Regions from separate parts of the Streptomyces sp. NPDC093094 genome, predicted to be linked through region 3. Evidence: riboswitches for the same ligand, from Rfam matches in the RefSeq annotation. Region 3 holds a riboswitch; each other region holds the start of a gene.
What was found. Region 3 has a riboswitch for cyclic di-AMP ahead of ACIQGV_RS34055 (M23 family metallopeptidase). Riboswitches for the same ligand answer to the same signal wherever they lie in the genome.
Positions count from the first base shown of each region.

Region 1: another riboswitch for cyclic di-AMP. It lies ahead of ACIQGV_RS21680 (NlpC/P60 family protein); the one in region 3 lies ahead of ACIQGV_RS34055 (M23 family metallopeptidase).
Region 2: another riboswitch for cyclic di-AMP. It lies ahead of ACIQGV_RS00450 (M23 family metallopeptidase); the one in region 3 lies ahead of ACIQGV_RS34055 (M23 family metallopeptidase).
Region 4: another riboswitch for cyclic di-AMP. It lies ahead of ACIQGV_RS06515 (C40 family peptidase); the one in region 3 lies ahead of ACIQGV_RS34055 (M23 family metallopeptidase).

Region 1 covers NZ_JBIVOX010000009.1:319,355-321,547, reverse strand. Annotated here, with positions in the region: gene pcrA (DNA helicase PcrA) at 1-974, opposite strand, end outside; cyclic di-AMP (ydaO/yuaA leader) riboswitch at 1,205-1,370, shown strand; gene ACIQGV_RS21680 (NlpC/P60 family protein) at 1,378-2,193, shown strand, end outside.
Region 2 covers NZ_JBIVOX010000001.1:113,142-115,334, forward strand. Annotated here, with positions in the region: gene ACIQGV_RS00445 (M16 family metallopeptidase) at 1-932, shown strand, start outside; cyclic di-AMP (ydaO/yuaA leader) riboswitch at 1,168-1,331, shown strand; gene ACIQGV_RS00450 (M23 family metallopeptidase) at 1,344-2,108, shown strand.
Region 3 covers NZ_JBIVOX010000023.1:40,918-43,110, reverse strand. Annotated here, with positions in the region: gene ACIQGV_RS34055 (M23 family metallopeptidase) at 46-1,041, opposite strand; cyclic di-AMP (ydaO/yuaA leader) riboswitch at 1,046-1,203, opposite strand; gene ACIQGV_RS34050 (tyrosine-protein phosphatase) at 1,718-2,193, shown strand, end outside.
Region 4 covers NZ_JBIVOX010000003.1:108,156-110,348, forward strand. Annotated here, with positions in the region: gene ACIQGV_RS06510 (ATP-binding protein) at 1-315, shown strand, start outside; gene ACIQGV_RS06515 (C40 family peptidase) at 411-884, opposite strand; cyclic di-AMP (ydaO/yuaA leader) riboswitch at 888-1,090, opposite strand; gene ACIQGV_RS06520 (hypothetical protein) at 1,388-1,696, opposite strand; gene ACIQGV_RS06525 (ATP-dependent Clp protease proteolytic subunit) at 1,704-2,193, opposite strand, start outside.

The sequences.
Region 1 (2,193 bases), on a different contig from region 3:
ACGACGCACAGCTCGGCGGGAGGGACGCCGTACTCGCCGGACGGCGCCTCGGCGGAGTGTGCGCCGGTGCCCACCAGCTCGCGCACCAGGGTGTACTGGGCGTGGTTGGTGTCCTGGTACTCGTCGACCATGACATGGCGGAAGCGGCGGCGGTAGTGCTCGGCGACGTCCGGGAAGGCACGCAGCAGATTGACCGTCGTCATGATCAGGTCGTCGAAGTCGAGGGCGTTCGCCTCACGCAGCCGCGACTGGTAGAGGGCGTACGCCTGGGCGAGGGTCTTCTCGAAGCCGTCGGCGGCCCGGGCGGCGAAGTCCTCCTCGTCGATCAGCTCGTTCTTCAGGTTGCTGATCTTGGCGCTGAACGCCTTCGGCGGGAAGCGCTTCGGGTCGAGGTCCAGGTCGCGGCAGACCAGGGCCATCAGGCGCTTGGAGTCGGCGGCGTCGTAGATCGAGAAGGACGACGTGAAGCCGAGCTTCTTGGACTCGCGGCGCAGGATGCGCACACACGCGCTGTGGAAGGTCATGACCCACATCGCGTGCGCGCGCGGGCCGACGAGCTGCTCGACGCGCTCCTTCATCTCGCCCGCGGCCTTGTTGGTGAAGGTGATCGCGAGAATCTGCCCGGGGTGCACGTTCCGCTCGGCCAGCAGGTGGGCGATGCGGTGGGTGAGCACACGGGTCTTGCCGGAGCCGGCGCCGGCCACGATGAGCAGCGGGGAGCCGGAGTGGACGACGGCCGCGCGCTGGTTGTCGTTCAGGCCCTCCAGCAGTGCGGCGGTGTCGACCGCGGGGCGCGGGGCGCCGTCGCGGTAGTACTCGTCCCGGTCCGGGGGCACGTCGAACTTCCCGCCGAACAGATCGTCCGGGATCGGCTCCGGAGCGTGCTCGTGCTCGGGCGGCGGCGGAGGCTCCTCCTCGTGCCCGCGAGGGGCCTGGAGGTCCGCCAGGAAGCTGTCGTCAAAGAGGCTGCTCATCGCTCTCCGAGTCTAGGGGGCGCCGCCGACAACCGGCCGCCGTCCGGGGAACTCCCCGGCCGCCACCCTACGTAGCACCACTGACACTGCCTGCGGCGCAGTAAGCGCGTGCACGACAAGGTCACGAAAATGTATCGGGCATATCGCCCATCAACCTTCACAAGGGCCACACGAGTTGGCTACGGTGCCGGGCAGGCCGTACGACCCCCACCGGCGAACGTCGCCGGGCCGCGCGGCCTCCGCCGAGTCCGATGCGCCCACACGGCGCGGAGCCGGGGACCCACCGATCCTGGGGTGAATCGGCCCACTCCCTCAGGGGAGCGCCGTAGGGCAAACCTTCCGAACCATCCGCCCGAACCCGACAGCTAACCCGGTAGGCGGCCGATGGAAGGAGTCGCCTCTCTTGGCGTCGCACCGCAAGGCGCGTCCCGCTGGTACGCGCGTCGCAGGCATACGGACCCCCGCCCTGGCCACGGCGGCCCTCACCTCCGTGGCCCTGCTGTCCCAGACGGCCAACGCCAGCCCCTCGGACGACGACCGGCCGAGCCTGGAGGAGGTCGAGAAGAAGGTCGACGACCTGTACCGCCAGGCGGAGTCGGCGACCGAGAAGTACAACTCGGCCAGGGAACGCACCTCCAAGCAGCGCAAGCAGGTCGACACCCTGCTCGACGACGTGGCCCGGCGCACCCAGAAGCTGAACGAGGCGCGCGAGGAGCTCGGTTCCTTCGCCGCCGCCCAGTACCGCACCGGCGTCGCCGCGCCCGACACGGAGACCTTCCTGCTCGCCGACACCCCGCAGGACTACTTCGACCGGACCCAGCTGATGGACCGCCTCACCGGCCGTCAGAAGGAAGCGGTCGACGACTACGTCACCGAGCAGTCCGCGACGATGGAGAAGCGCCGCGAGGCCACGCAGAGCCTCGAGACGCTCACCGACTCGCAGAGCGACCTGAAGACGGCGAAGGCCACCGTCCAGAAGAAGCTCGCCGACGCCCGCGAGCTGCTGTCGCGGCTGACGGCCGAGGAGAAGGCCCGGCTCGCGGCGATCGAGGAACGCGAGCGCGAGGAGGCCGCCCGCAAGGCCGCCGAGCTGGCCGCCCAGCAGGCGGAGGAGCAGCGGCAGCGGGAGGCCGCCGAGGAGGCGGCGCGGCAGGAGGCCGTGACCGGTGACGCGTCCCCGTCCACCGGCGGCACGGACACGTCCGGCTCGACGGGCTCC
Region 2 (2,193 bases), on a different contig from region 3:
ACGAGATGGCGAACCCGGGCCGCCGGGCGGCCAAGGAGCTGTCCCGGCAGCTGTTCCCGGCCTCCGTGCGCATGTCCCGGCCGCGTCAAGGCTCCGAGGAGACCGTCGCCGCGATCGACTCCGCGGCCGTGCGGGCCTTCTACGAGCGCCATGTGCGCCCCGCCACCGCCACCGCCGTGGTCGTCGGCGACCTGACGGGCGTCGACCTGGACGCCCTGCTCGGGGAGACCCTGGGCGCCTGGACGGGCTCCAAGGCGGCGCCGCGGCCCGTGCCGCCGGTCAGCGCCGACGACAGGGGCCGGGTGGTCGTCGTGGACCGCCCCGGGGCGGTCCAGACGCAGCTGCTGATCGGGCGTGTCGGGTCCGACCGCCACGACCGTGTGTGGCCCGCGCAGGTGCTCGGCACGTACTGCCTGGGCGGCACCCTCACCTCCCGCCTGGACCGCGTCCTGCGCGAGGAGAAGGGATACACCTACGGCGTGCGGGCGTTCGGCCAGGTGCTGCGTTCCGCGCCCGACGGCTCGGGCGTGTCGATGCTCGCCATCAGCGGCTCCGTCGACACCCCGAACACCGGTCCGGCGCTGCAGGATCTGTGGATGGTGCTGCGCACGCTCGCCGCGGACGGTCTGACCGACACCGAGCGGGACGTGGCCGTGCAGAACCTCGTCGGGGTGGCGCCGCTGAAGTACGAGACGGCCGCCGCCGTCGCGAGCACGCTGGCAGACCAGGTCGAGCAGCATCTGCCCGACGACTTCCAGGCGACGCTGTATCAGCAGCTCGCCGCCACCGGCACGGTGGAGGCCACGGCGGCCGTCGTCAACGCCTTCCCGGTGGACCGCCTGGTGACCGTCCTCGTCGGTGACGCGGCTCAGATCAAGGAGCCCGTCGAGGCCCTCGGCATCGGCGAAGTCACCGTCGTCACGGCCGAGTAGAGCCGAGCGGAGGCGTACGCCGACAGCACGCGCGCATGGAGCCCTGGTGACCGGAGCGTCACCAGGGCTCCATGTTTATCTGAATTTGTCCGAGTTGGCGATGGGTTGCGGGAGAGGCTGCCTGTCTGCCCTGTGGCGTGCGCTACAAAAACCCCGATCGGTTTGAGGATCGAAAGATGATCCCCTTAGCGTCATGCGGGCTGTACGTCAGGCAGTGCGCCGCAACCGCGGCACCGGACAGCCATCGCCGAGTCCCCCACGGCGCGAGCCGGGGGAGCCGGGGACCCACCGAAGTCCCTGGGGTGAATCGGATGCCCGCGCCTGAGGCGAGGGGGTCCGTAGGAGACCTTCCTGCTCCGAACCCGTCAGCTAACCCGGTAGGCGAGAGGGAAGGAAAGGACCAGCCACTTCATGGCGTTCACGCGCGCCACCGGGAAGCACCGTCGTCCCAGCCGGATGCAGCACTCCACCGTCCGCGCGGCGGGTGTCGCCGCGCTCACCACCACCGGTGTCATCGGCACCCTGGCCGCGCCGGCCCTGGCCGCCGAGCCGGAGCCCGAGCAGACCGGCCTGCTGCCGGTCGTCACCATCGGCGACACCGTCGCCGACCAGATCGACGCCCAGGCCACCGCGCAGAAGGTGGCCGCCGAGGAGGCGCTCGCCGAGCAGCTGGCCGAGGAGGCCGCCGTCAAGCGCGCCGAGGCCCGCGCCGAGGCCGCCCGCGAGGCCCAGGAGCGCGCCGCCCGCGAGGCCGAGCGCAAGCGCCTGAACACCTTCGTGTCGCCGATCGCCGGCTCCTACGTGTCCACCGGCTACCGCACCGGCGGCACGCTGTGGTCCTCCGGCAGCCACACCGGCGTCGACTTCCACGCCTCCAGCGGCACGGTCGTCCAGTCCGTCGGCATGGGCACCGTCGTCGAGGCCGGCTGGGGCGGCGCGTACGGCAACCAGGTGGTCATCCGGATGCACGACGGCACGTACACCCAGTACGGCCATCTGTCCTCCGTCGCGGTCGCGGTGGGCCAGTCGGTCACCCCGGGACAGCAGATCGGCCTGTCCGGCGCCACCGGCAACGTCACCGGCGCGCATCTGCACTTCGAGGCCCGCGCGACCCAGGAGTACGGCTCGGACCTCGACCCGGTCTTCTACCTCCGCTCGCACGGTGTGAACATCTGAGCGACAGTTCTTCCCCGAAGCCCCGGCTCCCGAGCCGGGGCTTTCGGTTTTCCGTCGCCCGCGGGGGCCGGTTGTCCAAAAAATA
Region 3 (2,193 bases):
CCGCGGATGACGGACGTCAGGTGCCGACGCCGCGGACGACGGACGTCAGATGGCGACGCCGTGCGAGCGGAGGTAGGAGATCGGGTCCACGTCCGAGCCGTAGTCCGGGGTGGTGCGGATCTCGAAGTGCAGGTGCGGGCCGGTCACGTTGCCGGTCGCGCCGGAGAGGCCGACCTGCTGTCCCGCGGTCACCGACTGGCCGGTGGAGACGGACAGCGAGGACAGGTGGGCGTACTGGGCGTAGTGGCCGTCGGCCAGCTTGATGACGACCTGGTTGCCGTACGCGCCGCCCCAGCCCGCGGAGACGACGGTGCCCGCGCCGACGGCCTTGAGCGAGGTGCCGGTCGGGACGACGAAGTCGGCGCCCGTGTGGTAGCCGCTGGACCACATGCTGCCCGCCACGCGGTAGGCGGTGCCGACTCCGGCGCCGGAGACGGGGGCGCTGTAGCCGCTCGCCGCGGTGGTGTCCGCCTGGGTGGCGGCGGACGAGCCGGAGGAGGAGGGGGCGGAGGAAGAGGCCGAGGACTCGGAGGCCGAGGACTTCGACGCCTCGGCGGACTTCGACGCCTCGGCGGACTGCGAGGACGAGGAGGAGCCGGAGGAGCGCGTGGCCGGCTTCGCCGCGTCGGAGGACTTCCAGGACTGCGCCGCCGCGGCCTTCTTGCCGAGGGTGAGCTTCAGACCCGGGTGGATCATCGAGGGGTCGGAGCCGACGGCCTCACGGTTGTCCTGGTACAGCTTCTGCCAGCCGCCGCGGACGTTCTGCTCGTCGGCGATCTTCGAGAGGTAGTCGCCGTGCTTCACGGCATAGACGCGCGGGGCGGTCGACTTCTTCTCGGCGGCCCCGGTGGCCGCGGAGGTCTTCTGGACCGTGGCGGCCGACCGGACGGCGGCGTCCGGGGCGGACTGTCCGGTCGCGGCGTTCGCGCCGGTGGCCGCCAGCAGCGGCAGGGCGAGCGCGGCGCCACCGGTACCGGCGACGGCGATGGAACGGGTCAGGCGCTGGGCCTTGGGACGGCGGTGCTTACCCTTCGCGGGCATGGCGAATTCCTCTCCGGCGCCTGCGAGGTGAGCTGTCGGGTGCGGACTGGAGATGTCCGGCCGCGCCGAGACGCGGCTTAACCCCGAGCCGTTCCGGAGACCGGAACAGGCAGTCGTACCTGTGGGTCCCCCGCTCCTGCCGTGGACGGGTGGGTTTGTGCGGGCTCCGGTCGGCGGCAGGATTGGGCGTCCGTCCGGATCGGTGGCGAACGTAAGCGAGCAAGGCGCAAAGGGACAAGCAAGAGGTTCCGCCCGAAGCCCTTCTTCTTGATCCGTAAAGGAAATTCCCGGTCACCCTCCGTGCACGACGGCTCCGCCGGATTCCTCAAACTCCCTTGAGAAGGCCCTTGATTACGTGGACATGACCGACGACGCACGGTCACGGTTATGACGCTCCTCACGTGACACCTCTCCAGGTTCCTTTATTCCAGAGCGAGTTGGAATGAAGGAGTCAATACGGACAGAAGGTGCAGAAGTGGCGCGCGTCGGGAAATCCCCCGCGCTCACACGGGGGCGCGGCGCGGAACCATACGGACATAAGGTCCGTTTTGATCCAGTCTGTGGGCGTGTGCGGACGGGACGCGGACAACCCGTTGCCTCAGGAAGCCATGTCGTATGGTCATCGAAGCGCCCGCCGGACGAGCCGCGCCGGCGGGGCCGACCGGAGGGAGCCACCGTGACGCAGCAGGTCCCGTCGACCGAGCCCGAGCTGGCCGGAGTGCGCAATTTCCGTGACGTGGGAGGACTGCCGACGGTCGACGGGCGCCGGGTGCGCCGGGGCGTGCTCTTCCGCAGCGGACATCTGGCGCACGCGACCGCCGAGGACGCGGTGTTCCTCTCCTCCCTGGGCCTGCACACGATCTTCGACTTCCGCAACGCGGCGGACCAGAAGCTGGAGGGCCCGGACGTGACGCTGCCGGGCGTGCGCAACGTCAACCTTCCGCTGAGCGACCCGGCGGACGGGGCCGAGTTCTGGAAGATGGTGCGCGACGGCGACCTGGAGCTGCTGCGCTCGATCCTCGCGGACGGCAAGGCGGCCGGCCGGATGATCGCCTCGTACCGCATGATCGTCAGAGAGCGCACCGCCGAGCACGCGCGCGTACTGCACGCCCTCGCCGAGGACAGCGTCCCCGCGCTCATGCACTGCGCGGC
Region 4 (2,193 bases), on a different contig from region 3:
TCCGAGCTGGCCACCAACGCCGTGCAGCACACCTTCGGGCAGTCGCCCACCTTCACGGTGGACATGCTGCTGGAGCGTGACGAGCATCTGCGCATCGGGGTCACCGACAGCCATCCCAGGTTTCCCAAGCGGCTGCCGGCCGCGGTGCAGCAGGACAACGGCCGCGGCATGGTGATCATCCGCTGGCTGGCGGCGGAGTGCGGCGGCAGGCTGCGGGTGCGCCCCACGCGCGAGGGCGGGAAGACGGTCTCCATCGAGCTGCCGTGGACCGTCCCGGCCCGGCCGGTGACCACGGCGGGCCAGCAGGAGCCGTGAGCCCCCGGGAGGCACTGCGGGTGCCTCCCGGGGGCGCAGGCGGCCGGACCCGGGCGGTGACGGCCTGTCAGGGGGCCGTACCGCCCGGGAACGGGTCAGCTGACGCGGCCGTACCAGACGCTGCTCGTCCAGATCTTCTGCAGCCTCACCACGTCACCGGTCTTCGGGGCATGCCAGAGCTTGTTCTTCCCGGCGTAGATGCCCACGTGGTAGACGTTCGAACCCGAGTGGAAGAACACCAGGTCGCCCGCCCTGCGGTTCTTCGCGGAGATGTGGCGGGTCTTGTTGTACTGCTGGGCGGCGGTGCGCGGCAGGGACTTGCCCGCCTTCTTGTACGAGTAGAGCGTGAGCCCGGAGCAGTCGAACCGGTGCGGCCCCGTGGCGCCGTAGCTGTACGGTGAACCCTTTTTGGAGGCGGCGATCTGGAGCGCCTTCGTCGCCGGTGTGGTGGCCTGGGCCTCGGCGGCGACACCGGGGATGACCAGGGAGCCGCCCACGGCGGCGATGGTCAGGGCCGAGGCCGTACCGGCCCGGGCCATGAGCGACGGGACACGATTCTGCGCGGTCATGCGCAACCCTTCGTCAGCCGCCTGTGAAGGATGACCTGTCGGATTCGGGCTGGCGAAGTTGCCCGGCCGCCCGAAGGCGGCTTCACCCCAAGGACCGCTCGGAGCATGCGCTCCGGCGACCCGTCATGCCTGGGTCCTCCACTCCTGCCGATCCACTCCTGTCGACCGGTCATCCGGGCGGCGGCAGGACTCGGCGTCCGCCCGGACCGCCCCGCCGCGGTGGCGGGGGCTTGTCGTCAGACAGGGATCTTCACTCACAAGTGTCCGAAATACCCAACGGAACCGGGGATTTGTGTTGTTACTCACCGTTCACCCGTTCGGGTGGACAGCTTGATCGACGGACGTCTGTCAAGACCGCGAATACCCCTCGGACCAGCGCCGGAGCGCATTCCTCCGCCCCAACGGCGGGCGTGTCGCGCAACTTTGAAGGTCCCGCAGAACGATGAATTCGTAGTCCAGAAGGGGGTACGTCATTCGGTCCGTTTAACGGCTGGTCCGGACGTTCAGTCGTCGGGGCGCGAGGGCAGCACGACACGCGCCGTGCGGCGCTCCCCGTCCAGGACGCGCAGCGCCCGCGCGAGAGTGGGCGCGTGCAGTTCGGTCTCGCCCCGCTGATGCATCAGGGCCAGCGCGTCACGCAGTTCGGCCGCCTTGCGCACCAGTGCCTGGGCGGCCCGCAGCCCGCGGTAGGTGTCCCCGTGGTGTGCGGGGTTGATCCGGCCGAGCAGGTCGACCGTCTCCAGGTAACGGTCGATCAGCTCGCCCTCCGCCCGGGTCAGGGCGGGCAGCGGCGGAAGCTCGGGCGGCAGCACCGGCGCCTCACTCTCCGGCCGGGGGAGCGGGGACGGCCGCACGGCCCGGGGTGATCCGGTCCACCAGTCTGTGCTCCAGGGCCTCCTGGGCGGTGAGGACCCGCTCGTGCCCGATGTCCGCGCTCACCCGCTCCCGGCTCCGCCCGGTGTGCCGCGCGAGCATCTCCTCCGGCCGGGACCGCGCCCTCGGCTGTTCCTCCGCCCGGATGACCGGGTCGCCGGCCCGCCCCTCCGGCGGTTCCGGCAGGGCGGGCTGACGGAGCACCGTGCGGGCGCCCGGGAGGGCGTACCGCTTGCCCGGGGTGCCGGCCGCCGGCGGGACCGCGGCGGACGTGCCGGCCCGGCCCGGGCGGACCGTCTCCACGTCGCGGGCGACGTGCGGCATCGTGTCGTGGACGGCCGTCATGGGGCCGAACGGGCCGCCCGGCGAGTTGACGTACAGGGAGATGCCGTCGGGGCCCTTGTGCTCCAGGTGCATGAACTGCGCCGTCACGTCG